3 regions of the Streptomyces sp. P6-2-1 genome follow, and region 3 is predicted to be linked to each of the others. Evidence: riboswitches for the same ligand, from Rfam matches in the RefSeq annotation. Region 3 holds a riboswitch; each other region holds the start of a gene.
What was found. A riboswitch is a leader RNA that binds a small molecule or an ion and turns the genes downstream of it on or off. The one in region 3 is predicted to bind cobalamin.
Positions count from the first base shown of each region.

Region 1 (10,255 bases), 5.6 Mb from region 3:
GAGCAGCGAGACCGTGAACGGGCCCATACCGAGGGCCTGTTGCATGAGGGTGGGCAGGTAGCTGAAGAAGCCGAGCACCGCGAGCCCGGTGAACAGGCCGCCCGCCGTCGCGCCGAGGAAGCGCCGCTGCCGCAGCAGCCCCGGCGCGAGCAGCGGCGCGGGGGCATGCCGCTCGACGGCGAGGAAGACCGCGGCGAGCACGAGCGCCGCGCCGAGCAGCACCCACACCCGTACCGCGCCCCAGCCGTCCCGCCCCCACGTGAGCCCGGCGAGCAGCGCCACCGCCGCGGCGCCGAGCACCACCGCCCCTGTCACGTCGGGGCGCCCGGCGCGCGGCGTGCGCCACTCGGGGAGCCGCCCCCGCAGGAGCGTGGCGATCAGCAGGATCAGGACCGCGAGGACCACGTACCCCGCACGCCACTCGGCCCCGCGCAACCCCCGGGCCCACGAGGCCGTCGCGAGCGGCCCGAAGGCGCCGAAGAGCAGCGGCCCCAGCGCGATGCCCGCGCTCACCCCCGCGCCCCACACCCCGGTGGCCCTGACCCGTGCCGCCCCGCCGGGGAAGGCGTGGGCGATGAGGCCGAGGCTGCTCGTGAGAACCACCGCGCTCGCCGCGCCCTGCGCGACCCGCGCCACGGTGAACAGCGCCGTCGAAGGGGCGAGCGCCCCAAGTCCCGTCGTCACGCCGAGCGCCACGACGCCCACCGTGAACATCCGCCGCCGCCCCAGGTCGTCCGCGAGCGATCCCGCCACGAGCAGCACGGCCGCGAGCCCCAGCGGGGTGCCGTTGAGCAGCCACGACTGCGCCGAGACGCCCGTCCCGAGGTCCGCGACGGTGGCGGGGACCGTCACGAGGGGACCTGTGTAGTTCATCATCGCGAGGATCGTCGCGACCGTCGTCAGGACGAGGACGCCCCGTCCCGTCACGTGCGTGGCCCCGGTGGGCGGGCGCTCCCGTGCCCCGAGGACGGGTCCCTTCCTCGTCGTCTCGTCCGTACCGCTCCCCATGCCCGTCCTCCCGGCCTGTGGGCGCGGGGGAGCTTGTCGCCGCCGCCCGCCACCCCATGAGTTCATTAACTGAACCTTGAACGGATCGAACGTAGCACAGTAGGTTCGCTCACCGAACCGACTAACGGGTATCGTGGGCCGCATGGCTCTCGGCAAGGACTACGCGCGGCAGGAGTGCTCCATCGCCCGCGCGCTGGAGATCATCGGCGAGCGGTGGACGATCCTGATCATCCGCGACGCCTTCTACGGGGTACGGCGCTACAACGACTTCCTCGTGCACCTCGGTGTCCCGCGCGCCGTCCTCGCCGCCCGCCTCCAGTCCCTCACCGGGGACGGCATCCTCGTCAAGCGCCGTTACCAGGAGTCCCCGCCCCGCGAGGAATACGTGCTGACGCCGCGCGGCGAGAGCCTGTGGCTCGTCCTGTACGGGCTCGGCGTGTGGGGCCGCACCGAGTTCGGCGGCTCCCGGCCGCTGCGCGAGTTCCGGCACGCGGCGTGCGACACCCCGCTCACCCCCCAGGGCACGTGCCCGCACTGCGCCATGTTCCCCGCGCCCACCGACGTCGACATGCTCCCCGGCCCTGGGCTCGACCCCGATCCCACCGACCCGGTGAGCCGCGTCCTGCTGTGCCGCCGCCGCATCCTCGAACCGGTCGACACGACCGGGATCACGGCGAAGGGCTGAGCCCCCGCGGAGTCCGCGCCCCGGGCGCGCGAAGTCACCGCCACGCCGGCTGCCGAAGGGTCCACTCCCTGAAACCCCTGCCGCCCGCTCCCCCACACCCCCTACACTGCCCGCAGCAGCTGGTTCGCCCCGCCCGCCAGGCGGGAGCGTCGCAAGAGGGAACCCGGTGGGAATCCGGGACTGCCCCGCAGCGGTGAGCGGGAACGACCGCCGTCATACGCACTGGGTCCGTACGGACCCGGGAAGCGACGGCCAGTAGGTGTCCTCCGACGAGGGCGTGCCCGCGAGTCCGAAGACCTGCCAGTCGCCCGGGCGCGTGCCGAAGCGCGCCCGGACATCCCGGTGACCTCGTGGGCGGGTCGGCGTGCACAGTGGGCGGAGCGCGACAGGTCCCGCCCGCTTCGTCGTTCCTTCGCACCCCGTGGACACCCGGGATCTCAGGGATTCATCTCGCGAAGGAGATCTCCGTGACACCGAAGTCCGCAGCCGCGGCAGCACGCGCCACCGTGTACGGCTACCCCCGTCAGGGCCCCGGCCGGGAGCTGAAGAAGGCGGTCGAGGGGTACTGGAAGGGCCGCGTGGACGCCGCGCGCCTCCAGGACACCGCACGTGAGCTGCGCGCCACCGCCTGGCGACAGCTCGCCTCGGACGGGGCCGACGAAGTCCCCACGGGCGACTTCTCGCTCTACGACCACGTGCTCGACACGAGCGTCATGGTGGGCGCGGTCCCCGCCCGCCACCGCGCCGCCTTCGCCGCCGACGCGCTCGACGGCTACTTCGCGATGGCGCGCGGCACGCAGGGCGTCGCGCCGCTGGAAATGACGAAGTGGTTCGACACCAACTACCACTACCTCGTACCGGAGCTGAGCCCCGACTCCGTGTTCGCCGCCGACTCGGCGAAGCAGGTCGGCGAGCTGCGCGAGGCGCTCGCGCTCGGGCTGCGCGCCCGGCCGGTCCTCGTCGGCCCGGTCACGTACCTGCTGCTCGCCAAGCCCGCGCCCGGCACCGAGCCGGGCTTCGCTCCGCTGAGCCTCCTGGACCGGCTCCTTCCCGTGTATGAGGAGGTCCTCGCCGACCTGCGCGCGGCCGGCGCGGAGTGGGTCCAGCTCGACGAGCCCGCGCTCGTCCAGGACCGCACCCCCGCCGAACTCGCCGCCGCCGAACGGGCCTACGCCTTCCTCGGCGGCCGCTCCGACCGCCCGGAACTGCTCGTCGCGAGCTATTTCGACCGGCTCGGGGACGCGCTGCCCGTGCTCGCGCAGGCCCCTGTGGAGGGGCTCGCGCTCGACTTCACGGGAGCGGCGGCCGCGAATCTCGACGCGCTCGCCGCCGCGGGCGGCCTCCCCGGCAAGCGGCTCGTCGCCGGGGTCGTGGACGGGCGCAACATCTGGACCTGCGACCTGGAGAAGGCCCTCGCGACGCTCGGCACCCTCCTCGGTCTCGCGGACCACGTGGACGTCGCCGCTTCCTGCTCGCTGCTCCACGTCCCGCTCGACGCCGCGCGCGAGAAGGACATCGAGCCGGAGGTCCTGCGCTGGCTCGCCTTCGCCCGCCAGAAGACCGCGGAACTCGCGACGCTCGCCAAGGCCCTGACCCACGGCACGGACGCGGTCGCCCCCGGACTCGCCGCCAACCGCGCCGCGCTCGCCTCGCGCGCCGCCTCCCCGCTCACCCGTGACCCGGCGGTCCGCGCCCGCGCGGCGGCCGTCACCGGGTCCGACGCGCGCCGCTCGGCCCCGTACGAGGAACGCGCCGCCGCCCAGCGCGCGCACCTCGCCCTGCCGCCGCTGCCCACCACGACGATCGGGTCCTTCCCGCAGACCGGCGCGCTCCGCGCGGCCCGTGCGGACCTGCGCGCGGGGCGCGTCGACAGGGCCGGGTACGAGAAGCGCATCGAGGACGAGATCCGGCAGGTGATCTCCTTCCAGGAGGAGACCGGGCTCGACGTCCTCGTGCACGGCGAGCCCGAACGCAACGACATGGTCCAGTACTTCGCCGAACAGCTCACCGGGTACCTCGCCACGCGCCACGGCTGGGTGCAGTCCTACGGGACGCGGTACGTGCGCCCGCCGGTGCTCGCGGGCGACGTCTCGCGCCCGGCGCCGATGACGATGCGCTGGACGACGTACGCGCAGTCCCTCACGGCGAAGCCGGTCAAGGGCATGCTGACCGGGCCCGTGACCATGCTCGCCTGGTCCTTCGTGCGGGACGACCAGCCGCTCGCCGAGACGGCGCGGCAGGTCGCGCTCGCCCTCAGGGACGAGGTGAGGGACCTGGAGGCGGCGGGCACGCGCGTCATCCAGGTCGACGAGCCCGCGCTGCGCGAGACGCTGCCGCTGCGCGCCGAGGCGCACGGCGCCTATCTCGGCTGGGCCACCGAGGCGTTCCGGCTCACGACGAGCGGCGTCGAAGCGGCCACGCAGGTGCACACGCACATGTGCTACGCCGAGTTCGGCGACGTCGTGGACGCCATCGACGACCTCGACGCCGACGTCATCAGCCTGGAGGCGGCCCGCTCGCACATGGCGGTCGCGCGGGAACTCGCCGCGCACGGCTACCCCCGCGAGGCGGGCCCCGGCGTCTACGACATCCACTCGCCGCGCGTCCCCGGCGCCGAGGAGGTCGCGACACTGCTGCGCACGGGGCTCAAGGCGATCCCGGCCGGGCGCCTGTGGGTCAATCCCGACTGCGGCCTGAAGACGCGCGGGTGGGCGGAGACGAGGGCCTCACTGGAGAACCTGGTCGCCGCCGCCCGCACGGTACGGGGTGAACTGGACGGCTGAGGCACGGGCAGGGGCGGGGCCCGTGAAGGCGCCCCGCCCCTGCCTCGTACCCGCCGGGCGGGACCTCCCCGTCACCGCCCGGCGGGGGCCGCTCAGCCCTTGGGCACCTCGCGCTGCGCCACGCCGTCGTAGGAGGCGAGCGGGCGGATCAGCGAGTTGTGCGAGAGCTGCTCGATGATGTGCGCGGTCCACCCGGTGACGCGGCTCATCACGAAGAGGGGCGTGAAGACCGGGGTGTCGAAGCCCATGAGGTGGTAGGCGAGACCGGCCGGGTAGTCCAGGTTCGGGTGGATCTGCTTGCGCTCGAACATCGCCTCGCGCAGCGCCGCGTGGAGCTTGTCCAGGCGCGGGGCCTCGGGGTTGTCGCTCTGCGCGACGAGGCGGTCGAGCGCGCCCTGCATGATCGGGACGCGGGAGTCGCCGTTCTTGTAGACGCGGTGCCCGAAGCCCATGATCTTGCGCTTCTCGGCGAGCGCCTGGTCGAGCCAGCGCGCGGCGTCGGCCGGGTCGCGCACCTCGTCGAGCATGTCCATCACGGCCTCGTTGGCGCCGCCGTGCAGGGGGCCCTTGAGCGCGCCGATCGCCCCGGTGACCGCGCTGTAGAGGTCCGAGAGCGTCGAGGTGATGACGCGCGCGGTGAAGGTCGAGGCGTTGAAGCTGTGCTCGGCGTAGAGCGTGAGGGAGATCTCGAAGCAGCGCACGACCTCCTTGTCCGGTACCTCGCCGAAGCACATGTGGAAGAAGTTCTCGGCGTAGCCGAGCTTCGGGTCAGGGGCGATCGGGTCGAGACCCCGGCGGCGGCGCTGGTGGGCAGCGACGACGGTGGGGAGCTTCGCGAAGAGCGAGAGCGACTTCGCGAGGTTCGCCTCTTCGCTGTTGTCGTCCTCGCGCGGGTCCTCGGCGCCGAAGAGGCTCACGGCGGTGCGCAGGACGTCCATCGGGTGACACGTCTCGGGCAGCCGGGCGAGCAGTTCGGACTCGGTGCGGTTGAGGGGGCGCAGGGCGCGCTCGGCGGCCTCGAACTCCGCGAGCTGCGTGGCGTCGGGCAGTTCGCCGTGCCACAGCAGGTAGGCGACGGCCTCGAAGGAGTGGTGCTCCGCGAGGTCCTGGACCGCGTAGCCGCGGTAGGTGAGGGAGTTGGTCTCCTGGATGACGGTGGAGATCTCGGTGGTGTCGGCGTAGACGCCGGCGAGGCCGCGGTGGATCTCCGGGGTGCTGGTCATGGGTGGTGCCTCCGGGAGGGATGTCGGGTGCCGGGGTGCGTACGGGGTGGTACGGGGCCGGGGCCCGGGCGCCGGTGGGTGTCCGGCGCCCGGGACGGCGGGCCGCGCGGGCCTGGGGGCTCAGGCGTCCGGCGGGAGCGTGAAGTCGAAGACCGCCGAGTCGAAGGACGCGTACGCCTCGTAGTCGAGGAGTTCGTACAGCCGGGAGCGCGTCTGCATCTTGGGCAGCAGCGATTCCTGCGTGCCCTCCGCCTTGACGGTGCGCAGCCCGTCCTCGACCGCGCCCATCGCGAGCCGCAGGAACGTCACGGGGTAGAGCGCGATGTTGTAGCCGAGGTCTTCGAGGGTGCGCGCGGTGAGCAGCCTGCCCTTGCCGAACTCGGTCATGTTGGCGAGCAGGGGGACGTCCACGGCCTTGCGGAACGCCTCGAACTCGGCCTCGTTCGCGAGCGCTTCGGGGAAGATCGCGTCGGCGCCCGCGTCGACGTACGCCTTGGCGCGGTCGATCGCGGCGTCCAGGCCCTCGATGGCGCGCGCGTCGGTGCGGGCCATGAGGAGGAAGTCCGGGTCGCGGCGCGCGTCGACGGCGGCGCGGACACGGCGGCTCATCGTGTCGCGCTCGACGACGGACTTGCCGTCGAGGTGCCCGCAGCGCTTGGGGTTGACCTGGTCCTCCAGGTGGAGCCCGGCGAGCCCGGCGTCCTCCAGGAGCTGGACGGTGCGCGCGGCGTTCATCGGCTCGCCGAAGCCGGTGTCGGCGTCGATGAGGACGGGGAGGTCGGTGGCGCGCGTGGTCTGCTGGGCGCGCGCGGCGATCTCGGTGACCGTCGTCAGGCCGATGTCCGGCAGCCCGAGGTCGGCCGCGAGCACCGCGCCCGAGAGGTACGCGGCCTCGAAGCCCGTGTCCTCGATGAGCTTCGCCGAGAGCGGGTTGATCGCGCCCGGCATCTGGAGCAGGCGGCCCGTCGCGAGCCGCTCGCGCAGGGCGCGGCGGCGCTGGGCCGGGGTGGTGCGGGTGTGCAGCATCAGGACGGGTCCTTCCGCTTCGTACGGGGTGTACGGGTAAGACGGGCGCCGGGCATCAGAAGACGCCCTTCGGCAGCTTCGCGTCGTAGGCGGCGACGGCCTCGGTGTCGACCTCGGGGAAGAGGCCGTCGAGGTCGCTCGCGCTCAGCTCGGCGAGGTGCTCGGCGGCGCCGAGGAAGCGGTCCTGCGCCTCGGGCGTGACGATGTTCTCGGCGAGGGTGCGGAACTTGCCCTGATAGGCGGGGCGGTCGAAGGGGCGGGCCCCCGCCGGGTGCGCGTCGGCGACGCCCAGCTCGTCCTCGATGACGGTCCCGTCGTCGAGGGTGACCACGGCACGGGCGCCGAAGGCGCGCTGCTGCGGGTCGGGGTCGTGGTAGCGGCGGGTCCACTCGGGGTCCTCGACCGTGGTGATCCTCTGCCACAGCGCGACCGTGTCGGGGCGCGCGGCGCGCTCGGGCGCGTAGGAGCGCTCGTGGTGCCAGGCGCGGTCCTGGAGCGCGACGGCGAAGATGTACGGGACCGAGTGGTCGAGCGTTTCGCGGCTCGCCTCGGGGTCGTACTTCTGCGGGTCGTTGGCGCCGGAGCCGATGACGTTGTGCGTGTGGTGGCTCGTGTGGAGCACGATCGAGGCGACGCGGTCGAGCGGGATCTTCTCGCCCATGCGGCGGGCGAGGTCGATGAGCGCCTGCGCCTGGTACTCCGCGGAGTGCTCCTTGGTGTACGTGTCGAGGATGCCGCGCCGGGCCTCGCCCGCCTCGGGCAGCCAGACCGTGTAGTCGGAGTCGGGGCCGTCCAGCATCCAGGCGAGGAAGCCGTCCTCGCCCTCGTAGATCGGCGAGGGCGAGGTCTCGCCGCGCATCGCGCGGTCGACGGCCTCGATCGCGGCCTTGCCCGCGAAGGCGGGCGCGTACGCCTTCCAGCTGGAGATCTCGCCCTTGCGGGACTGGCGGGTCGCCGTCGTGGTGTGCACGGCCTGCTGGATCGCCTGGTAGACGGTCTCGGTGGGCAGCCGCAGGAGCGCGCCGATGCCGCCCGCGGTCGCCGCGCTGAGGTGCGCGACGTGATCGATGCGGTGCGCGTGCAGGCAGATGCCCTTGACGAGCGCGACGTGCAGTTCGTACGCGGCGACGACGCCGCGGAGCACGTCGGCGCCGGTGCGCCCGGTGTGCTGGGCGACGGCGAGGATCGGCGGGATGTTGTCGCCGGGGTGCGAGTAGTCGGCGGCGAGGTAGGTGTCGTGGAAGTCCAGCTCGCGCACCGCGGTGCCGTTGGCCCACGCGGCCCACTCGGGGCTGAAGCGGCCCTGCGCGCCGAAGACCCTCGCCCCCGTGCCCGGGGTGCCCGCGCGGTGCGCGAGTGCCTGGGCCCTGGCGACGGCGACGGGGCGGCGCACCAGCGAGGCCATCGCGACCGAGGCGTTGTCGATGACCCGGTTGACGGCCATCGCCGCGCTCTCCGGGTCGGGCTCGACGGTGCCGGTGGCGACGGTGGCGAGCTTCCAGGCCAGCTGGTCCTCACGGGGCAGGCGGTCCGCACTGGGGTGCACACGGACGTGGTGCTCGATCACAGGACTCCTCACGAAGACGGAAACGTAACTGAGATCATCAACCCTGCCCGCTGGGGCCGCCGGTTACCAGTCCGTAGGGATGTGGAATCCGTACAGCCGCCGCGTTCCGGTTCTGCGAAATCTGCGAATGGTAAATTCACAAGCGTTTCCGGGCCACCGGGGCGGCGGCTTTCCACCGGTGGCGGAACCGCTCTTCGCAAGGAACGCGTCTCTCCGCCGGACGGGGGCGCACGGGGTGCGGGGCGGGGCGCGGGGGCGTACGGCACGCGAGGAGGTACGGGTCATGGCCGGCGGCAGGCACGGCAAGCTGTACGCGCACGCGAAGCTGCGCCGGCTGCGCCGCGAGCGGGGCCTCAACCAGGTCGAGATGGCCCGCGCGCTCGGCATCTCGACGAGCTACGCCAACCAGATCGAGCAGGGCTCGCGCCCGCTGACCGTCCCTGTGCTGCTGCGCCTGGAGGAGGTCTTCGGGGTCGGCGCGGAGTACTTCTCGGTGGCCGACGAGGCCCGCCTGACGACCGACCTGCGCGCGGCGCTCGCGGACGAGGCGAGCGGCATCGACCCGCCCCCGCCCGAGGAGATCGCCGAGGCGGTCCGCGACCACCCGGACCTCGCGCGTGCCCTCGTCGCCGTACACCGCCGCTACCGGGACGCGGCCGAGCAGGCCGCCGTACTCGCGGGCCGCGGCTCGGGCTCCCCGCCCCCGCCCGCCGGGGAGCCGCACGACGAGGTGCGGGACTTCTTCTACGCGCACCACAACCACTTCGCGCCCATCGACGCCGCGGCCGAGCACACCGCCGACCTCCTCGGGCTCACGCCCGGCCGCTGCGCCGACCCGCTCACCGCGCACCTCGCCGCGCGCCACGGCGTCCGGGTCCTGTCGGCGGCGCCCGAGCGGATCGTCGACGCCCGCCGTTTCGACCCCGCGAGCCGCAGGCTCTTCCTCTCGCCGTGGCTCACCGAGGGCCAGCGCGCCTTCCAGCTCGCGACGCAGCTGGCCCTGCTGGAACAGGGCGGGCTGATCGACGAGGTCGCGAGCGGCGAGACGCGCCTGACCTCGCGGGCCTCGGTGACGCTCGCGCGGATCGGGCTCGCGAACTACTTCGCCGGGGCGCTCCTCATGCCGTACGGGACCTTCCACCGCGCGGCCGAGGAGACGCGCTACGACATCGAGCTGCTGTCGGCGCGCTTCGGCGTCGGCTTCGAGACGGTGTGCCACCGCCTGAGCACCCTCCAGCGCGAGGGCCGCCAGGGCGTGCCCTTCTCCTTCCTGCGCGTGGACCGCGCGGGGAACATCTCCAAGCGCCAGTCGGCGACGGCCTTCCACTTCTCGCGGCTCGGCGGCACGTGCCCGCTGTGGACGGTGTACGAGGCGTTCTCGGCCCCCGGCCGCATCCTCACCCAGGTCGCCGAGATGCCGGACGGCAAGCGGTTCTTCTGGATCGCGCGCACGCTCGTACGGGGCGGGCTCGGGCACCACGCGCCGCGCGCCGAGTTCGCGCTGGCGCTCGGCTGCGAGCTGCGCCACGCGCACCGGCTCGTGTACGCGGAGGGCATCGCGCTCGACGACCCGCGCGCCGCGACCCCGATCGGCCTGGGCTGCCGGATCTGCGAGCGCCGCGACTGCGCGCAGCGTGCCAGGCCCCCGGCCGGCGGGCTGCTCGCGATCGACCCCGACCGGCGCACCACGGTCCCGTACCAGGTGCGCAGCAACGCCCAAGGCCCCGTCAGGAACCCCTCCGCATGACCCCCACCAGGAGCGCCCGCGCATGACCTCCCTGCTCGTCACCGGTGCGGCCGGTTTCATCGGCTCGCACTTCACCCGCTACTGGCTGGAGAAACACCCGGACGACTCCCTCGTCGCCTTCGACGCGCTCACCTACGCGGGCGTGCGCGCGAATCTCGCGGACGTCGCGGAGCGGATCACCTTCGTGCGGGGCGACATCACGGACGGCCCGTTCGT
Region 1 covers NZ_CP192513.1:6,811,100-6,821,354, reverse strand. Annotated here, with positions in the region: gene ACQYWQ_RS28725 (MFS transporter) at 1-1,008, opposite strand, end outside; gene ACQYWQ_RS28720 (winged helix-turn-helix transcriptional regulator) at 1,151-1,693, shown strand; cobalamin riboswitch at 1,797-2,012, shown strand; gene metE (5-methyltetrahydropteroyltriglutamate--homocysteine S-methyltransferase) at 2,161-4,476, shown strand; gene ACQYWQ_RS28710 (bifunctional 2-methylcitrate synthase/citrate synthase) at 4,569-5,699, opposite strand; gene prpB (methylisocitrate lyase) at 5,820-6,725, opposite strand; gene ACQYWQ_RS28700 (MmgE/PrpD family protein) at 6,781-8,292, opposite strand; gene ACQYWQ_RS28695 (short-chain fatty acyl-CoA regulator family protein) at 8,576-10,039, shown strand; gene rfbB (dTDP-glucose 4,6-dehydratase) at 10,062-10,255, shown strand, end outside.
Region 1: another riboswitch for cobalamin. It lies ahead of metE (5-methyltetrahydropteroyltriglutamate--homocysteine S-methyltransferase); the one in region 3 lies ahead of ACQYWQ_RS05290 (cobalamin biosynthesis protein).

Region 2 (10,255 bases), 3.8 Mb from region 3:
CGCAGGGCCGCGAACGACACCGAACTCGGCGGTTACCGCGTCCCTGCCGGTACCGACGTGCTCTACAGCCCCTGGGCCCTCCAGCACGACGCCAGGTCCTTCCCCGAGCCGCACCGCTTCGACCCGGACCGCTGGCTCCCCGAACGCGCCGCCGACATCCCCCGGCACGCCTTCATCCCCTTCGGCATCGGCAACCGCAAGTGCCCCGGCGACATCTACAGCCTCACCGAACTCGCCCTCGTCCTCGCCAACACGGTCAGGCACTGGCACGTCGAGGCCGTCCCCGGGCGCACCGACCCGCGCCCGCGCATCGGCATCACGCTCCAGCCCCGCGCCACGGTGCTCCGCGTGCGGCGCGCCTGAGCCGGCGACCACGCGAAGGGGGGCCGGGTCCCGTACGGAACCCGGCCCCCCTTCGCGGCACCCGCTTCTAGAAGTCGTCGTCGAAGGAGACCGACCCCTCGACGGCGACCTGGTAGGCCGAGGGCCGCCGCTCGAAGAAGTTCGTCAGCTCCTGGACGCCCTGCAACTCCATGAAGGAGAAGGGGTTGCTGGAGCCGTAGACCGGCGCGAAGCCGAGGCGCACGAGGCGCTGGTCGGCGACGCACTGGAGGTACTCGCGCATCGACTCGGTGTTCATGCCGGGAAGGCCGTCACCGCACAGGTCGCGCGCGAACTGGAGTTCCGCGTCGACCGCGCCGGCGAGCATCTCCTTGACCTCGGCCTCCAGCTTGTCGTCGAACAGCTCGGGCTCCTCCTTGCGGACCGTGTCGACGACGTCGAAGGCGAAGCTCATGTGCATCGTCTCGTCGCGGAAGACCCAGTTGGTGCCGGTCGCGAGGCCGTGCAGCAGGCCGCGCGAGCGGAACCAGTACACGTACGCGAAGGCGCCGTAGAAGAAGAGGCCCTCGATGCACGCCGCGAAGCAGATCAGGTTGAGCAGGAAGCGGCGACGGTCGGCCTGCGACTCCAGGCGGTCGATCTTCTCGACCTCGTCGATCCACTTGAAGCAGAACTCGGCCTTCTCGCGGATGGACGGGATGTTCTCCACGGCGGCGAAGGCGGCCGCGCGGTCGTCCGGGTCGGGCAGGTAGGTGTCGAGCAGCGTCAGGTAGAACTGCACGTGCACGGCCTCCTCGAAGAGCTGCCGGCTCAGGTAGAGCCGCGCCTCCGGGGAGTTGATGTGCTTGTACAGCGTCAGCACGAGGTTGTTCGCCACGATCGAGTCGCCCGTCGCGAAGAACGCCACGAGACGGCCGATGAGGTGCTGCTCACCGGGCGTGAGCTTCGCGAGGTCGGCGACGTCCGAGTGGAGGTCGACCTCCTCGACGGTCCACGTGTTCTTGATCGCGTCCCGGTAGCGCTCGTAGAAGTCCGGGTAGCGCATGGGGCGCAGGGTCAGCTCGAAACCGGGGTCCAGGAGGTTCTGGTGGCGCTTCTTCTGCTCGGGAACGGTGTCGGTCATTACTGGCAGGCCTCGCAGGACTCGGGGTTCTCCAGGGAGCAGGCGATCGCCTCGGCGTCGGGCACACTCTGCGCGACGGGCTTGGACTGCACCGGGATGGGGGTGGCCTCCGCGGCCGAGGAACCGGCCGCGCGGGCGATGCGCGTCGCGGGCCGCGAGCGCAGGTAGTACGTCGTCTTCAGGCCCTTGTTCCAGGCGTGCGCGTACATCGAGGAGAGTTTGCCGATCGTCGGCGTCTCCATGAAGAGGTTGAGCGACTGGCTCTGGTCGAGGAACGCGGTGCGCTCGGCGGCCATGTCGATGAGGCCGCGCTGCGGAAGCTCCCACGCCGTGCGGTACAGCGCGCGGACGTCCTCGGGAATCCAGTGGAAGCCCTGGACCGAGCCGTTCGCCTCGCGCAGCGCCTCGCGGGTGCGCGCGTCCCACACGCCGAGCTTCTTCAGGTCCTCCACGAGGTAGCCGTTGACCTGGAGGAACTCACCGCTGAGCGTCTCGCGCTTGAAGAGGTTGGAGACCTGCGGCTCGACGCACTCGTAGACGCCCGCGATCGAGGCGATCGTCGCGGTCGGCGCGATCGCGAGGAGCAGCGAGTTGCGCATACCGCTCTTGGCGATACGGGCCCGCAGCGCCTCCCAGCGCTCCGGCCAGGTCCGCTCCACGTCGTAGTGGTCGGGGTGCAGGACCCCGCGCGCGGTGCGGGTCTTCTCCCAGGCGGGTACCGGACCGTGCTTCTCGGCGAGGTCGGCGGATGCCTCGTACGCGGCGAGCATGACGCGCTCGGCGATACGGGTCGACACGGCCTTCGCCTCGGCCGAGTCGAAGGGCAGCCGCAGCTTGAAGAAGACGTCCTGGAGACCCATCGCACCGAGGCCGACGGGACGCCAGCGGGCGTTGGAGTTCGCCGCCTGCTCGGTCGGGTAGAAGTTGATGTCCACGACGCGGTCGAGGAAGGTGACGGCCGTGCGGACGGTCTCGTCGAGGCGCTCCCAGTCGATCCCGCCGTTCTCGACGAAGGCGCCGAGGTTGATCGAGCCGAGGTTGCACACGGCGGTCTCGCCGTCGTCGGTGACCTCGATGATCTCGGTGCACAGGTTCGAGGAGTGCACGACGCTGCCGGGCTCGGCGGTCTGGTTCGCGGTGCGGTTGGAGTGGTCCTTGAAGGTCATCCAGCCCTGGCCGGTCTGCGCGAGGGTACGCATCATGCGGCCGTACAGCTCGCGCGCCGGGATCGTCTTGCGGGCCAGGCCCTTCGCCTCGGCGGCACGGTAGGCGGCCTCGAACTCCTCGCCCCACAGGTCGGTCAGCTCGGGCACGTCGGCCGGCGAGAAGAGCGACCACGCGGCGTCGGTGGCGACGCGGCGCATGAACTCGTCGGGAATCCAGTGCGCGAGGTTCAGGTGGTGCGTGCGGCGCTGGTCCTCGCCCGTGTTGTCGCGCAGCTCCAGGAACTCCTCGATGTCCGAGTGCCACGTCTCCAGGTAGACTGCGGCCGCGCCCTTGCGGCGCCCGCCCTGGTTGACGGCGGCGACGGAGGAGTCGAGCGTCTTGAGGAAGGGGACGATGCCGTTCGAGTGCCCGTTGGTGCCGCGGATCAGCGAACCGCGCGAGCGGATGCGGGAGTACGCGATGCCGATGCCGCCCGCGTGCTTGGAGAGCCTGGCGACCTGGAGGTAGCGCTCGTAGATCGAGTCCAGCTCGTCCTTCGGCGAGTCCAGGAGGTAGCAGGAGGACATCTGCGGGTGCCGCGTACCGGAGTTGAAGAGCGTCGGCGAGGAGGGCAGGTAGTCCAGGCGGCTCATGAGCCGGTACAGGCTCGCGACCTCGTCGACGGCCGGGAGGCTGTCGTCGGCGGCGAGCCCGGCGGCGACGCGGAGGAGGAAGTGCTGCGGGGTCTCGATGACCTTGCGCGTGATCGGGTGGCGCAGGAGGTAGCGGCTGTAGAGGGTGCGCAGGCCGAAGTAGCCGAAGCGGTCGTCGCCCTCGGGATCGATGAGCGCGTCCAGGCGGGCCGCGTGCGCGGCGACGAACGCGGCCGTACGGTCCCCGATCAGGCCCTCGTCGTGGCCCACGGCGACGGAGGCGGCGAAGCCGCTCGCGCCCTGGCCCGCGGCCTCCTCGGCGATCGCGAGGGCCAGCAGGCGCGCGGCGAGCCGGGAGTAGGCGGGGTCCTCGGAGATGAGCCCGGCGGCGGCCTCGGTGGCCAGCTCGCGCAGCTCCGCCTCGTCGGCGTGGGCGCTGCGGCCGCGCAGGGCGGCGGCGGCGACCCGGCCGGGGTCGGTGTCGGGGAGATCGGCGGTGAGTTCCGTGAGGGTCCGCAACAAGGCGGTCCCGGGAAGGTCCTGCTCGGCCGCGACCGATGAGGCGGGATCTGCTGGCGCGATGGTCACTGGGTGGCTCTCCCTCGCTCGGCTGGGGGCCTGTGGTGCGGGGCGGCGACGGGACGACGGCAGCGCTTTCGGGCACACCGCGTCACGTCCCCGGCCCATTCCACGGGGCCCGGACGTCTGGCACCGCGCCCGGGTGGGACGGCGGCGCGCTTTCGGCAGGTCATCGGACTCGCAACACGCCACGGGGCGCGTCGCACACCGTTGCGGGACAGTCCCGGACTCGCACCGGATTCCCCTGCCGACAGCGAGGAAGAGCATACATCTGGGGGGCGGGCGGGAAAGGAGGCCCCAGATGTTGTGTCGGGGGCGGGGAGTGTTACGTGCGGGTCAACGGTTGTGGGGTGCCGACAAGGCGTCTCGTGCCCGGTGGGGTGACGGGGTGCGGTGGGGGCGGCGGCGTCGATCGTATGGCTTGAGGGGACCCCACAAGCGGGGTCGTACGGAGTTTTTACCGGCCGGATCGAGGGGTGCGCGTGTTCGGTTTTCGGTCGCGGAACGTGAGGGGCCGTCAGCGGGCACACGAACGCCGGAGCGGCCGAAAGTTCTCGGCCGCTCCGGCGTTCGCCGCCTGAGGTCAGTGCCCCGCCGTCTCCGGGACCGCCGGGGGAAGCTCCTGCTTCACGCCGGGGTCGCCCGCGTCCGCCACGTAGTCCGACGGCTGGGTCTCGTCCACGCCCTCCGGCGCCTTGAAGGCCCGCAGTACGACCGTGAGGACGACCGTCACGACGACGTTCAGGACGATCGCGGTCATCCCGATGTACCCGATCTCGCCCAGGCCGGGGATCGCCTTCGACGAGCCCCCGAAGTGGTCCTGGGTCGGCGAGGAGGTCGACCAGGCCGCCCAGGTCCCGTACGCCATCCCGGCCGCCCAGCCCGCGAGCAGCGCCCAGCGGTGGAACCAGCGCGTGAAGAGGCCGCCGACGAGCGCGGGGAGCGTCTGGAGAATCCAGATGCCGCCGAGGAGCTGGAAGTTGATCGCGACCGTCTTGTCCATGCCGAGCACGAAGATCAGCGCGCCGACCTTCACGAGCAGCGAGACGAGCTTGGAGATCCGCGCCTCCTGCGCGGGCGTCGCGTCCGGCTTCAGGAAGTCCTTGTAGATGTTGCGCGTGAAGAGGTTCGCGGCCGCGATCGACATGATCGCGGCGGGGACGAGCGCCCCGATGCCGATCGCGGCGAAGGCGACCCCGGCGAACCAGTCGGGGAACATGTTCTCGAAGAGCTGCGGGATCGCGAGCTGCCCGTTGCTCACCTTGATGCCGCTCGCGATCGCCATGAAGCCGAGGAGCGCGAGGAGCCCCAGCATGAGCGAGTAGAGCGGCAGGATCGTGGTGTTGCGCCGGATGACGTTCCGCTTGCTCGACGAGAGCGTCGCCGTCACCGAGTGCGGGTACATGAAGAGCGCGAGCGCCGAGCCGAGCGCGAGTGTCGCGTACCCCCACTGTCCGGCCTCGCCGGGCGCGAGCGCGCCCTTCGGCTGTCCTGTCGCGGGGTTCTTCTGCGAGAGCGCGTCACCGGCCTTCGCGAAGATGTCGTCGAAGCCACCGAGCTTGATCGGGATGTAGATGATCGCGACCGCGATGACGAGGTAGATGAGTCCGTCCTTGACGAAGGCGATCAGCGCGGGGGCCCGCAGCCCCGAGGAGTACGTGTACGCCGCGAGGACGGCGAAGGCGATCAGGAGTGGCAGGTCCTTGACAAACCAGTTGGTGCCGTCGCTGCCGCCCACGCCCATGACGTCCAGGACCGCCTGGATGCCGACGAGTTGCAGCGCGATGTACGGCATCGTGGCGAGGATGCCGGTGAGCGCGACGGCGAGCGAGAGCCCCTTCGAGCCGAAGCGGCCCCGTACGAAGTCCGAGGTCGTCACGTACCCGTGCCGGTGCGAGACCGACCACAGGCGCGGCAGGAAGGTGAAGATGAGCGGGTAGACCAGGATCGTGTACGGCACCGCGTAGAACCCGGCAGCGCCGCCCGCGTAGATCGCCGCGGGGACCGCCACGAAGGTGTACGCGGTGTAGAGGTCGCCGCCGAGCAGGAACCAGGTCACCCACGTGCCGAACGAGCGGCCGCCGAGGCCCCATTCGTCGAGGCTCTCCTCGCTGGAGCGCCGCCAGCGCGCCGCGAGGAAGCCCATGACGGTGACGACGAGGAAGAAGAAGATGAAGACCGCGAGCGCGATCCCGTTGACACCGTCCTTCACTTGGCCTCACCGCCCCGCGGGGCGCGCCGCACACGCTGGTCGTGCTGCCACAACTTGTAGGCGAGGAAGGTCAGCCCGCTGGAGATGAAGACCCACAGCATCTGGTACCAGTAGAAGAACGGAATCCCGATGAAGGTCGGGTCGATCTTCGCGTACGAACCCACCCACAGCATCGCCACGAAGGGCGCGACGAGGCAGAGCCCGACCACGATCCGCAAAGGGGTCACGACCGGCAGCGCCTCGCCACCTCCTCCCGGCTCCGCCGTGCTTCCCGCTTCCTGTGCCATGTCCCTCGGCTCCCCTCCGTTTCCCCGCGCACCTCGGTGTGCGCGGGCACGCGTCGCCGCACGCGACGCGACGGCGGAAATGTAGGGCAGTTACCGGCCAGGCAACACCCCTGTACCGCATAGCGGACGCGTTCGGGAAGTCGCCCGCGCCCGGGCTGTCCTGGCGTGTGCGCGGGCGGGGGACTTTGTCCTTCGGGAGGTAACGGACTTACGGGCGGCGCAGATTGGCCACGAACTTATAACGGTCGCCGCGGTAGACGGAGCGCACCCACTCCACCGGCTCCCCGCGCCCGTCCACCGAGTGCCGCGAGAGCAGCAGCATCGGCAGGCCGACGTCGGTGCCGAGCAGGGACGCCTCGCGCGGGGTCGCGAGCGAGGTCTCGATGGTCTCCTCGGCCTCGGCGAGCCGCACGTCGTAGACCTCGGCGAGCGCGGTGTACAGGGACGTGTACTTGACGAGTGAACGGCGCAGCGCGGGGAAGCGCTTGGCGGCCAGATGCGTCGTCTCGATCGCCATCGGCTCGCCGCTCGCGAGCCGCAGCCGCTCGATGCGCAGCACCCTGCCGCCCGTGTCGATGTCGAGCAGCCCGGCGAGGCGCTCGTCGGCGGTGACGTAGCCGATGTCCAGGAGCTGAGACGTCGGTTCCAGGCCCTGGGCGCGCATGTCCTCGGTGTACGAGGTGAGTTGCAGCGCCTGCGAGACCTTCGGCTTGGCGACGAAGGTGCCCTTGCCCTGGATGCGTTCGAGCCTGCCCTCGACGACGAGTTCCTGGAGCGCCTGGCGCACGGTCGTACGGGAGGTGTCGAACTCGGCCGCGAGCGCGCGCTCCGGGGGCACGGGGCTGCCGGGCGGCAGGGTGCGCGTCATGTCCTGGAGGTGGCGTTTGAGGTGGTAGTACTTCGGCACCCGGGCGGTGCGCGCGGCCGTCACGGGGCCCGCGCCCGGCTTGGTCGCGGCGGCCTTGGTGTCCGGGCCGGATCGCGTCCTGCCCCCGTCGGTGCCCATTCTTCGCGCTCGCCTCTCCGGCTCGGCGGCCGTCGCTGGGGCCGGCCGCTCCTGGGTGCTTGTCGTGCCGTACCGCGTGTGGTGCGGTACTGCCTGTGCGGGTGTGCCGTGTGTGGTGCGGTGGTGCCTGTGCGGGTGTGCCGTGTGTGTGGTGCCTGTGCCTGTGCGGGTGTGGTGCGGTGGTGCGTGTGGCGCCGCCCATCGTGGCACGGCTCGCCGTGTGCCCTTACGGTGCGGCCCCGCGGCCGCCTCCGCGCGCGGAACAGGTGTCGGTCCGGTAACGGAGAGGACAGCCCCTCTTATACACCCTTGACACCCCTAAAGGTCTAGGCCAAGCTCCGGGGTACTGGTCTACACCATTAATGACCAGGTCCCAGTCCCGCGAGTGCTGCCTTTCGTGTGCGCCGTCGCTGTGGGTGGGGGGTTGCTGGAATCCCTGAGGAGGGTGGCGTGAAGCGCAAGCTCATAGCGGCGATCGGTGCGGCCGCGATGATCACTTCGGTCGCGGCGTGTGGCTCGGACGATGACTCGTCGTCGAACAAGGCGTCGTCGGGCAAGGACGGTTACAAGGGCCAGACCCTGACCGTATGGGTCATGGACGGCTCGACGCCCGACCAGTGGCAGAAGGACCTCACGGCGGCCTTCGAGAAGAAGACCAAGGCCAAGGTCAAGTTCGAGATCCAGCAGTGGAACGGCATCCAGCAGAAGCTGACCACCGCGCTCTCCGAGTCGAACCCGCCGGACGTCTTCGAGGTCGGCAACACGCAGACCCCCTCGTACGCGCAGAGCGGCGGCCTGGCGGACCTCGGCGACCTCAAGTCCTCGATCGGCTCCGACTGGACCGAGTCGATGAACAAGTCCGCGATCGTGGACGGCAAGCAGTACGCCGCCCCGTGGTTCGTGCTCAACCGCGTCGTCCTCTACAACAAGAAGATCTGGAAGGACGCGGGGATCACCGACACCCCGAAGACGCGGGACGAGTTCTACAACGACCTCAAGAAGATCGGCGAGAAGACCAAGGCCGAGCCGATCTACCTGCCGGGCCAGAACTGGTACCACTTCGTCGGCCTGACCATCGGTGAGGGTGCCGAGCTGGTCAAGAAGGACGGCGACAAGTACGTCTCCAACCTGGCCGACCCGAAGGTCGCCGCCGCGATGGAGACCTACAAGAAGTTCCAGGCGCTCTCCAAGGCGCCCAAGGACAAGGACGAGGCCACCCCGCAGCAGGCCGACGTCTTCGCCAAGGGCAAGACCGGCGCCATCATCGGCATGGGCTGGGAGGCCGGCACCGCCATCAAGGCGAACCCGGCGATCGAGAAGGACCTCGGTTACTTCACGATCCCCGGCGCCACCGCCGACAAGCCCGAGGGCGTCTTCCTCGGTGGCTCGAACCTCGCCGTCGCCGAGGGCAGCAAGAAGCAGGACCTCGCCAAGGAGTTCCTGAAGCTCGCGCTCTCCGACACGTTCGAGGGCCAGCTCGCCAAGGAAGGCGGGGTCATCCCGAACAAGACCTCGCTGGAGAGCAACCTCGACGGCAACGCCGCGGCGCAGGCCGCCGCACCGGCCGCCGCGAGCGGCGGCACCACGCCGCTCATCCCGGAGTGGGCCCCGGTCGAGAACGCCCCGAACCCGATCAAGACCTACATGACCGCCGTCCTCAAGGGGAAGTCCCCCGCGGACGCGGCCAAGCAGGTCGAGGGCGAGTTCAACAAGCGCCTCGCGCAGCAGCAGTAAGCAGCACCCAGGCCGGGGGCCGGGGGCGGGGGACCCACCGCGGGAGCGGTGCCCCCTCGTCCCGGCCTCCGGCCCCGCCGCGTACGGGTCCGGGGCGTGCCCGGCGCCGCGTACGTACGAGCCCGGGCCCCCGGACCCGGGCGGTCCGCCCAGGACCCCGCGCCGGTCCGCGCGGGTCCGCCCCGTACCCGTAGAGCAGGACAGGGCCCCGTACCCGTAGCAGCAGGACAGGCCCGTACGAGCAGGACCGCCCCCAGGAGCGGGCGCGCGGGCGGCAGGCCCAGAAAGCGAAGGCGAGCATGACAGTGGAGACCCCACTCCCGGGCACGGACCCGGGACTGGTCGAGGCGAAGCCCGGGGGCGGACCCGGGTCCCCCTCGGCCAGAGCGGCGAAGGCCGCGCGGCGCAAGGCCCTGACCCCGTACCTCCTGCTGCTGCCCGCCGTCCTCGCGACGCTGGTGCTGCTCGGCTGGCCGCTGGTCAAGAACCTGGTGCTGTCCTTCCAGAACCTCAACATGCGCCAGTTCATCCAGCGCGTGACCGAGTGGACGGGCTTCCACAACTACCAGGACGTGCTCGGCGGCTCCGAGTTCTGGCGCGTCACGCTGCGCTCGGTGCTCTTCACCGGCGTCAACGTCATCCTGATCATGGCGCTCGGCTCCCTCATCGGGCTGCTCCTCGCGCGCCTCGGCCGCCGGATGCGCGTCTTCCTCCTCATCGGCCTCGTCCTCGCCTGGGCGATGCCGGTCATCGCGGCCACCACCGTCTACCAGTGGCTCTTCGCCGAGCGCTTCGGCGTCGTCAACTACGTGCTCGACAAGCTCGGCTGGCACTCGATGGCCGACTTCTCCTGGACGAGCAGCCAGTTCTCGACCTTCTTCGTGATCACCTGGCTCATCGTCTGGCAGTCGATCCCCTTCGTGGCGATCAACCTCTACGCCGCGACGACGACGATCCCGAAGGAGCTGTACGAGGCCGCCTCGCTCGACGGCGCCGGGGTCTGGAAGTCCTTCAAGAACGTCACCTTTCCCTTCCTGCGGCCCTTCCTCTTCGCCACGACGTTCCTCGAAGTCATCTGGGTCTTCAAGGCGTTCGCGCAGGTCTTCGCCTTCAACCAGGGCGGCCCCGACAGGCTCACCGAGATCCTGCCCGTCTACGCGTACATCGAGGGCA
Region 2 covers NZ_CP192513.1:4,978,583-4,988,837, forward strand. Annotated here, with positions in the region: gene ACQYWQ_RS21370 (cytochrome P450) at 1-363, shown strand, start outside; gene ACQYWQ_RS21375 (ribonucleotide-diphosphate reductase subunit beta) at 431-1,465, opposite strand; gene ACQYWQ_RS21380 (ribonucleoside-diphosphate reductase subunit alpha) at 1,465-3,852, opposite strand; cobalamin riboswitch at 3,990-4,110, opposite strand; gene mctP (monocarboxylate uptake permease MctP) at 4,427-6,055, opposite strand; gene ACQYWQ_RS21390 (DUF3311 domain-containing protein) at 6,052-6,342, opposite strand; gene ACQYWQ_RS21395 (GntR family transcriptional regulator) at 6,551-7,348, opposite strand; gene ACQYWQ_RS21400 (extracellular solute-binding protein) at 7,799-9,082, shown strand; gene ACQYWQ_RS21405 (carbohydrate ABC transporter permease) at 9,382-10,255, shown strand, end outside.
Region 2: another riboswitch for cobalamin. It lies ahead of ACQYWQ_RS21380 (ribonucleoside-diphosphate reductase subunit alpha); the one in region 3 lies ahead of ACQYWQ_RS05290 (cobalamin biosynthesis protein).

Region 3 (10,255 bases):
CCCCGCACACACCAGACGCCGCCCACGCACCAGACGCCGCCCACGCACCAGACGCCGCCCACCGGGAACACCCCGCGGCGCACCGCACGGCCCCGCCGGGAAGCCCGCACGGCCCCCGCCGGGAAGCCGTACCCGCGCCCGCCCGGACGCTCCCGGTCCCCGGCCCCGGGCCCCCGTCCTCCGCGGGAAGGGCGTCAGTCCCCCGGCCCGGCGCTCGGCTGCCCGTAGCCGCTCAGTGCGCCGGCCGCCTCGGTCAGCTCCTGCGGGGACAGGACGCGGGGGGTGCGGCCGGGGAGTGCGGCGGCCGTCAGCCAGAGGTGGCAGAGCCAGTCGAGCTGCGTGGTGCGCGCGTAGGCCGTGGCGAGGTCGGGGGCGAGGGTGAGGGTGCCGTGGTGGGCGAGGAGGCAGGCGGTGCGGCCGGTCAGGGCCGTGCGGACCGCCTCGGCGAGGGCCGCGGTGCCGTAGCGGGCGTACGGGGCGACGCGGACGGGGCCGCCGAACAGGGCGGTGACGTAGTGGACGGGAGGGACCTCGTCCACCAGGAGCGAGGCCGCCGTCGCGTGGACCGCGTGCGTGTGGACCACGGCCTTGGCCTCCGGGCGGTCCTGGTGGACGGCCAGGTGGAGCGGGAGTTCGCTCGTCGGGCGCAAAGTGCCGATGACCTGATGGCCCGCCGGGTCGACGGCCACCAGGTCGTCCGCGCCCAGCGCCTCGTACGGGACGCCCGTCGGTGTGACGAGGATCAGCGTGCCGAGCGCGGGGTCATGGACCCGTACCGAGAGGTTGCCCGAGGTGCCGGTGACGAGTCCGTCGGTGACGCTGCGGCGCGCCGTGGCGAGCAGTTCCGCCCACGCGGCGCGGGTCCCAGGTGACGGGGTCCGTGTCATGTCCGTCATCCTCGCAGCCGCTCCGGCGCGGACACGAACGGATGAGTGCGGCAAATCACGAGCTTATTTCCCGCTTTGTATACCGATAAGCCGTTACGCTCGCCGGAATTTCCGTTCGTCCTCTCGTCACCGGGGGCCACATGAAGCGTCTTCGCCGCACCCGTTCCGCCCTGCTCGGCCCGGCCGTCCTCGCCGCCGTGGCGCTCTCCGCGACCCCCGCACTCGCCGCCGGGCCCGCGGGGCCGCACGGGCACGACGTCTCCGCGCACCAGGAGAAGGTGGACTTCGCCAAGGCGCGCGCCGCGGGCGCGCGGTTCACGTACGTGAAGGCGACCGAGTCGACGACGTACCGCAGCCCCACCTTCCGCGAGCAGTACGACGGCGCGGCGAAGGCGGGGCTGTTGCGCGGCGCGTACCACTTCGCGCTGCCCGACCGCTCCTCCGGCACCGAGCAGGCCGCCTTCTTCGTGCGCAACGGGGGCGGCTGGCGGCCCGACGGGCGGACGCTGCCGCCCGCCCTCGACCTGGAGGCGAACCCGTACAACAGCGCGCACAAGTGCTACGGGATCAGCAAGCAGAAGATGCGCGCGTGGATCAGCGACTTCAGTGACGAGACGCTGCGGCTGACCGGGCGGCGGCCGCTGATCTACACGAGCGCGCACTGGTGGGACACCTGTACCGGGCGCAGTACCGCCTTCGCCGCCACGCACCCGCTGTGGCTCGCGAACTGGGCGGACGACCCGGGGCAACTGCCCGCGGGGTGGAGGTACTGGACGGTGTGGCAGTACGCGGTGAAGGGGCCGCTGCCCGGGGATCAGAACGTGTTCAACGGGTCCGAGGGGGATCTGGAGCGCTTCACGGACGGGTGAGCGGCGCGCCGCGAGGGAGCGGCCGCGGCAGGTGCGCGGGGCGCAAGCGGAACCCGGCGGGGCGCGTCCAGGGGTCCGGGCGCGGCCCGTGCGCCGCGCCCGGGCCGGCGCGCTCCGGTTCGAGTCACCACAGCGCCCGCCCCAGTTCATCTTCCGTTCACTCGGATTGCTTACGTTCGGCGTGACATTGACGTCCAACAGAAGCCTGGGTAAATGGAACACATCACGCTTCTCCTCGGGATCGTGATCGTCACCGCTCTCGTGTTCGATTTCACGAACGGTTTCCACGACACCGCCAACGCGATGGCAACGACCATCTCCACCGGCGCCCTCAAGCCCAAGACGGCCGTGGCGATGTCCGCGGCGCTCAACCTCGTGGGTGCCTTCCTCTCGGTGGAGGTCGCCAAGACGATCTCGGGGGGAATCGTCGACGAGTCCGGGCTCAGGACGGAAGTGATCTTCGCGGCGCTCGTCGGCGCGATCCTGTGGAACCTCCTCACATGGCTGCTGGGCCTGCCCTCCAGCTCCTCGCACGCCCTCTTCGGCGGGCTCATCGGGGCCGCCGTGATGTCGGCGGGCTTCTCCAGCGTCAATGGCGGCACGATCGTCACCAAGATCGTGATCCCGGCCGTGGCGGCGCCCGTCGTCGCGGGTCTCGCCGCTTTCGCGGCGACCCGGCTGACGTACCGGCTGACCCGCAAGGTCGACGAGAAGACCGGCGCGAAGGGCTACAAGGTGGGGCAGATCGCCTCCGCCGGGCTCGTCTCGCTCGCGCACGGGACCAATGACGCGCAGAAGACGATGGGCATCATCACGCTCGCCCTCGTCACCGGCGACGTGCTCAAGCCCGGCTCCAACCCGCCGGTGTGGGTGATCCTCTCGGCCGGGTGCGCGATCGCGCTCGGCACGTACCTCGGCGGCTGGCGCATCATCCGCACGATGGGCACCGGGCTCACCGATCTCGCGCCGCCGCAGGGCTTCGCCTCGCAGACCGGCGCGGCGACCGTCATCCTCGCCTCCTCGCACCTCGGTTTCTCGCTCTCCACGACCCAGGCGTGCTCCGGCTCGGTGATGGGCGCGGGGCTCGGGCGCAAGGGCGGCACGGTGCGGTGGTCGACGGCCGGGCGGATGGCCATCGCCTGGGTGCTCACGCTGCCCGCCGCCGCGCTCGTGGGCGCGGGCGCCGAATTCCTGACCCGGCAGGGCACGTGGGGCGTCGCGCTCACCGGGGTGCTGCTCCTCGCGGGCGCGGCGACGATCTACGTACTGTCGCGGCGCCAGCCGGTGAGCCACCACGACGTGACCGGCGAGGCCGAACCCGCCGGGATCGTCACGCAGGCACTCGCCTCGGTCGCGCCGCCGCCCGCGGGGACGCTCACGGTGCCGCTCCAGCCGACGGCGGCCGTGGCGCCGGACGCGCTGACCACGGCCCACCCCCCGCTCACGGCGGAACTCCCCGCCCCGCCGACGACGGCCGAGGCCCCGCGCCACACCGCGGGCTCCGGCACCGCGGCCTGAAAGGAACCCGCATGAATATCGACTGGGCGGCACTCGGCTCCGTCTTCGGCGTGAGCCTGCTCGTCACGGTGGGCCTCGTCGGCGCCTTCGCCCTCGGCATCGCGGGCCTCTCGCGTGCCTCGGCGGCGACGGCGGAGGACGGCGGCGCGGGCGCGGGCGGCGGTACGGGGACGGGCGGCGGTACGGGCGCGGGCGGCCGGGCGCTGCTCGCCCGGCTCGGCGCGTACGCGTGCTTCGGGGTGTGCCTCGCCGCGGTCGCCTTCGGGATCTACGTGATCGTGGGCTGAGACGGAGCGGCGGCACGGGCCCCGCGCGGTTTCCCGGCAGGGGGCGGCGCGGGGCTTTCGCGTGCCGGGGCGGCGGAGGAGGCGCGGGGACCCGGCGTCCCGGCCCGGCCGGTATGCCCCTCTTGCGTCAAGTGCGAGTTGACGCCCGGTCTCGGGGCGTGATGCACTGCCGGGGCCATTTCGGCGGCTGTGGAGGAAGTACCGGTGCGAATCCGGCGCGGTCCCGCCACTGTGAGCGGGGAGTGATCCCCGTAAGTCAGGAACTCCCGGCGCCGAATCACGTCGTACCAGGGCGCGGACCCTGAGAGTAGGACACCCCTCATGCCCGGCATCCGCCGCAGTGCGCACCCGCCAGCCCTCCTGTCCCCCCCGCGAGGCGTGACGGCGGACTGACGCCATGCCTGCCGGACGTGTTTTCGCGGTCGGCGCCACCGCCGGTCTGCTCGGCGACTCCCTCTTCGGCGACCCGCGCCGCGCTCACCCCGTGGCCGTCTACGGGCGCCTCGCGGGCCTCGCGGAGAAGGCGCTGTGGCGCGACCACCGGGGCGCGGGCGCCCTGCACACGCTGCTGTGCGCGGGCGGCGCCACCGCGCTCGGGGCCGTCGTGTCCCGTGCCGCGGCGCGCCGCTCTCCCGTCGCTTCCGCCGCGCTCACCGCGCTCGTGACCTGGACCGTCGTGGGCGGTACCTCGCTCGCGCGCGAGGGGCGGGCGCTCGCCGCCGCGCTCGAAGCCGGAGACCTCGCCGCCGCGCGCGAGCGCCTTCCGCACCTGTGCGGGCGCGATCCGCGCCACCTCGACGCGGAGGGGATCGCGCGCGCCGTCGTCGAGTCCGTCGCCGAGAACACCTCGGACGCGGTCGTCGGGGCGCTCGTGTGGGGCGCGCTCGGCGGGGTGCCGGGGCTCCTCGCCTTCCGTGCCGTCAACACGCTCGACGCGATGGTGGGCCACAAGTCGCTGCGGTACCTGCGCTTCGGCTGGTCGGCCGCGCGGCTCGACGACCTCATGGGCTTCCCCGGCGCGCGCCTCACCGCAGGGCTCGCCGCGCTCGCGGGCGGCGGGCCGCGTGCCGCGCTCGCCGCGGTGCGCGAGGACGCGCACCGGCACCCGAGCCCCAACGCGGGCCCCGTCGAGGCGGCCTTCGCGGGCGCGCTCGGGGTGCGGCTCGGCGGCACGCTGTCGTACGGGGGGCGGGTCGAGCACAGGCCGGTGCTCAACGCGCGGCGCGGGCGGGCCGTCGCCGTGCCGGACGTGGAGCGGGCCGTACGGCTCTCGCGCCGCGTGACGTGGGCGGCCCTCGGGGTGTGCGTCGCCGCGCGGCTCCTCGTGTCGCGGTACGTCCCCGGGCGTGCGCGGTGACCGGGGGCGGGCTGCTCGTCGCGGGCACGACCTCCGACGCGGGCAAGAGTGTCGTCACGGCCGGGATCTGCCGGTGGCTCGTACGGCGAGGGGTGAGCGTCGCGCCCTTCAAGGGGCAGAACATGTCCCTCAACTCCTTCGTCACGCGGGACGGCGCCGAGATCGGCCGCGCGCAGGCGATGCAGGCGCAGGCCGCGCGCGTCGAGCCGAGCGCGCTCATGAACCCGGTGCTGCTCAAGCCGGGCGGGGAGCGCTCCAGCCAGGTCGTGCTGCTCGGGAAGCCGCTCGGCGAGCTGAGCGCGCGCGGCTACCACGGCGGGAAGCAGTCGGAGCTGTTCGGGACGGTCGTGGACTGCCTCGCGGAGCTGCGGCGCACGTACGACGCCGTGATCTGCGAGGGCGCGGGGAGCCCGGCGGAGATCAACCTGCGCCGTACCGACCTCGTCAACATGGGGATCGCGCGGGCCGCGCGGCTGCCCGTCGTGGTCGTCGGGGACATCGACAGGGGCGGGGTCTTCGCCTCGTTCTTCGGGACGACGGCGCTGCTCTCGGCGGAGGACCAGGCGCTCGTGGCCGGGTACCTCGTCAACAAGTTCCGCGGTGACGTCTCGCTGCTCGCACCGGGCCTGCGGATGCTGCGGGACCTGACGGGCCGCGACACCTTCGGGGTGCTGCCCTTCAGGCCGGGGCTCGGCATCGACGAGGAGGACGGCATGGCCGTCTCGCTGCGGGGCGCGGTGCGCGAGTCGCGGCTCGCCGAGCCCTGTGGGGACGAGGTGCTGCGGGTCGCCGTGTGCGCCGTACCGCTCATGTCGAACTTCACCGACGTGGACGCGCTCGCCGCCGAACCCGGCGTCGTCGTGCGGTTCGTGGACCGGGCGCAGGACCTCGTGGACGCGGACCTCGTGGTCGTACCGGGGACGCGCGGCACGGTGCGGGCGCTCGCGTGGCTGCGGGAGCGGGGCCTCGCCGACGCGCTCGCCACGAGGGCGGCCGAAGGGCGGCCCGTGCTGGGGATCTGCGGCGGGTTCCAGCTGCTCGGGGAGCTGATCGAGGACGACGTGGAGTCGCGGGCGGGGACCGTGCCGGGGCTCGGGCTGCTGCCGGTACGGGTGCGGTTCGCGCGCGAGAAGACGCTGGCCAGGCCCTCCGGGACGGCGCTCGGCGAGGCCGTGGACGGGTACGAGATCCATCACGGGATCGCGCAGGTGCGGGGCGGCGACGAGCCGTTCCTGGACGGCTGCCGGGTGGGCGCCGTGTGGGGGACGCACTGGCACGGCTCCCTGGAGAGCGACGGCTTCCGGCGTGCCTTCCTGCGGAGGGTCGCCGCGCAGGCGGGGCGGCGCTTCGTTCCCGCGCCCGACACGGAGTTCGGGGCGTTGCGCGAGGAGCAGCTGGAGGGGCTGGCCGACCTGATCGAGGAACACGCGGACACCGCGGCGCTGCTGCGGCTGATCGAGCGGGGGGCTCCGCCGGGCCTGCCCTTCGTGCCGCCGGGGGCACCCGGGTGACCTCCCGGGGCTCCGGCCCAGGATTCCGCTCCCCGCTCCCCGGAGGGGCCCCATTCGTGACGCCGCTTGGAAGGAAGACCCCCATGACCCACACCCCCGACCATCCCTATCCCTTCACCGCGCTCGTCGGGCAGGACGATCTGCGGCTCGCCCTGCTGCTCAACGCCGTCTCCGCCCGCGTGGGCGGCGTGCTCGTGCGCGGCGAGAAGGGGACCGCCAAGTCCACCGCCGTGCGGGCGCTCACCGCGCTGTTGCCCGCGGTCGACGTCGTGGCGGGGTGCCGCTTCTCCTGCGATCCGGCGGCTCCCGATCCCCGGTGCCCCGACGGGCCGCACACGGGTGCGGGCGCGCCGCGCCCCGCGCGGATGGTCGAGCTGCCCGTCGGGGCCTCCGAGGACAGGCTCATCGGCGCGCTCGACATCGAGCGGGCGCTCGCCGAGGGCGTCAAGGCCTTCGAGCCGGGGCTCCTCGCCGCGGCGCATCGCGGCATCCTCTACGTCGATGAGGTCAACCTCCTCGGCGACCACCTCGTGGACCTTCTCCTCGACGCCGCGGCGATGGGGGTCTCGTCCGTCGAGCGCGAAGGCGTCTCCGTACGGCACGCGGCGCGGTTCCTGCTCGTCGGGACGATGAACCCCGAGGAGGGCGAGCTGCGCCCCCAGCTCCTGGACCGCTTCGGGCTGACCGTCGAGGTCGCCGCCTCGCGCGAGACGGACGAGCGCGTCGAGGTCGTACGGCGCCGCATGGCGTACGAGGACGATCCCGCGGCGTTCGCCGCGCGCTTCGCCGAGGACGAGGCGGCCCTGCGCACCCGTATCGCCGAGGCCCGGGCGCTGCTGCCCCGCGTCGTGCTCGGCGACACCGCGCTGCGCCAGATCGCCGCGACGTGCGCCGCCTTCGAGGTGGACGGCATGCGCGCCGACCTCGTCATGGCCCGTACGGCGACCGCGCTCGCCGCCTGGGCGCGCCGCGACACCGTGCTCGCCGAGGACGTGCGCCGGGCGGCGCTGCTCGCGCTCCCGCACCGCGGCCGCCGCAACCCCTTCGACGCGCCCGGGCTCGACGAGGACAAGCTCGACGAGGTCCTTGAGGAGAACGCGGGGCCGGAGGAGGAGCCGGAGGGGCCGGGGGACGGTGACGGGCCGGACGGGCCGGGCGGCGGGGGCGGTGTCCCGCCGCAGGGCGGGGGTCCCGATGACCGCACGGGCCGGGACCGTACCGGAGGGAGCGAGGACGGCCCCTCCGAGGCACCCGGCGGCGACGCGCCCACCGGCCCCACGGCGCCCTCGGCCCCCGCGTCCCCCTCGGACGCCGAGGGAAAAGGCGCGGCGGGCGCGGCTGAGCAGCCCGCCGCTCCCGCCTCCGCACCCTTCCGTACCAAGAAGCTGAGCGTTCCCGGGCTCGGTGAGGGCGCCGCGGGGCGCCGGTCGCGGGCGCGGACCGCGCACGGCAGGACGACGGGCTCGTACCGCCCGCGCGGCGGCGCGCTCGGCTCGCTGCACCTCGCGGCGACGGTCCGCGCCGCGGCGCCGTACCAGAGGGCGCGCGGGCGCAGCGGTCCCGGGCTCGTGGTGCGCAAGGACGATGTGCGGCTCGCGAGCAGGGAGGGGCGCGAGGGCAATCTCGTGCTGTTCGTCGTGGACGCCTCGGGGTCGATGGCGGCGCGGCGGCGGATGGGCGCGGTCAAGGGCGCGGTGCTCTCGCTGCTGCTCGACGCCTACCAGCGGCGCGACAAGGTGGGGCTCGTGACGTTCCGCGGGCGCGAGGCGGCTCTCGCGCTGCCGCCGACGTCGTCCGTGGACACGGCGGCGGCGCGGCTCGCTTCGCTGCCGACCGGGGGCAGGACGCCGCTCGCCGCGGGGCTCCTGAAGGCGCGTGAGGTGCTGCGGATCGAGCGGCTGCGCGATCCCGCGCGGCGCGCGCTGCTCGTCGTCGTGACGGACGGGCGGGCGACGGGCGGCCCCGAGCCGCTGCCGCTCGCGCGCCGCGCCGCCGGGCTGCTCGCGGCGGAAGGGACGGCCTCGGTGGTCGTGGACTGCGAGGCGGGGCCCGTACGGCTCGGGCTCGCCGCCGATCTCGCGGGGCGGCTCGGCGGGAGCGCGGTGACGCTCGACGCGCTGCGCGCGGACGCGCTCGCGGGGCTCGTGAAGGACGTACGGGGCGGACAGGGCGCCGCCACGACAAGGAGGGCAGCGTAATGCCGCAGGGACAGCCGGCCGTCGTGCCGGACGACGGAATGACGACGCGCCAGCGGCGCAACAGGCCGCTCCTCGCGGTCCACACGGGCCCGGGCAAGGGCAAGTCGACGGCCGCGTTCGGGCTCGCGCTGCGGGCCTGGAATCAGGGCTGGCCGATCGGCGTGTTCCAGTTCGTCAAGTCGGCGAAGTGGAAGGTCGGCGAGGAGAACGCGCTGCGTGTGCTCGGGGCATCGGGCGAGGGCGGCACCGTCGCCTGGCACAAGATGGGCGAGGGCTGGTCCTGGGTGCAGCGCGACGGCCAGGACTCCAACGAGGACAAGGCCCGTGAGGGCTGGGAGCAGGTCAAGCGGGACCTCGCGGCCGAGACGTACAAGCTGTACGTGCTCGACGAGTTCGCCTATCCGCTGCACTGGGGCTGGATCGACACCGCCGAGGTCGTCGCGACCCTGCGGGCCAGGCCGGGGAACCAGCACGTCGTCGTCACGGGGCGCAACGCGCCGCCGGAGCTGATCGAGGCGGCGGACCTCGTGACCGAGATGACGAAGATCAAGCACCCGATGGACGCCGGGCAGAAGGGGCAGCGGGGCATCGAGTGGTGACGGTCCCCGGGGGCGGGGTGGCGGGAGGCTTCGCGCCGCCCCGCCGGTGACCACGGGGCCGGTCGGCCACGCCCCCGTACCGCCGCCCGCACCGCCGTCCCGCGCCCCCGCACCGCCGCCCCGCGCCCCCGTACCGCCGCGCCGCCCCGTACCGCCGCGTCCCAGCCCCGTACCCCCGGCGTCCCGCCCCGTACCGCCGATCCGTTCCCCGGCAGCAGTCCCGGGCCCCGAAAGCAGCACACGATGACCCCACAGCCCCACTCCGCTCCGCTCCCCCTGCCGCCGCGCCTCGTCATCGCCGCGCCCTCCTCCAACAGCGGCAAGACGACCGTCGCGACCGGGCTCATGGCGGCCTTCCGCGCCGCCGGGCTCACGGTCTCGCCGCACAAGGTCGGGCCCGACTACATCGACCCGGGCTACCACGGCCTCGCGACGGGGCGCCCCGGGCGCAATCTCGACGCGTACCTGTGCGGCACCGACGCGCTCGTGCCGCTCTTCGCGCACGGGGCGCGCGGCGCCGACCTCGCCGTGATCGAGGGCGTCATGGGGCTGTACGACGGCGCCGCCGGGCAGGGCGAGCTGGCGTCGACGGCGCAGGTCGCGAAGGTGCTCGGGGCGCCGGTCGTGCTCGTCGTGGACGCCTCGGCGCAGTCGCGCTCGGTCGCCGCGCTCGTGCACGGCTTCGCCTCCTTCGACCCGGAGGTGCGGATCGGCGGGGTGGTGCTCAACAAGGTGGGTTCCGACCGGCACGAGGAGTTGCTGCGGGCCGCGCTCGACGAGGCGGGCGTGCCCGTGCTCGGGGTGCTGCGCAGGACGAAGGAGCTGTTCACGCCCTCGCGCCACCTCGGGCTCGTGCCCGCGGCCGAGCGGCGCGCGGAGGCGGTCGACGCGGTCGCCGCGCTCGCCGCGCACGTACGGGCGGGCTGCGACCTGCCCGCGCTGCTTCGGCTCGCGCAGGCGGCGGCGACACGAAGCGCGGTGCCGTGGCAGCCGCCGGTCGCCGCCGTGCCGCGCGGGGGGCGGCCCGTC
Region 3 covers NZ_CP192513.1:1,185,055-1,195,309, forward strand. Annotated here, with positions in the region: gene ACQYWQ_RS05270 (class II aldolase/adducin family protein) at 195-887, opposite strand; gene ACQYWQ_RS05275 (lysozyme) at 1,028-1,756, shown strand; gene ACQYWQ_RS05280 (inorganic phosphate transporter) at 1,970-3,274, shown strand; gene ACQYWQ_RS05285 (hypothetical protein) at 3,286-3,561, shown strand; cobalamin riboswitch at 3,715-3,846, shown strand; gene ACQYWQ_RS05290 (cobalamin biosynthesis protein) at 3,959-4,918, shown strand; gene ACQYWQ_RS05295 (cobyric acid synthase) at 4,915-6,429, shown strand; gene ACQYWQ_RS05300 (putative cobaltochelatase) at 6,513-8,627, shown strand; gene cobO (cob(I)yrinic acid a,c-diamide adenosyltransferase) at 8,627-9,226, shown strand; gene ACQYWQ_RS05310 (cobyrinate a,c-diamide synthase) at 9,470-10,255, shown strand, end outside.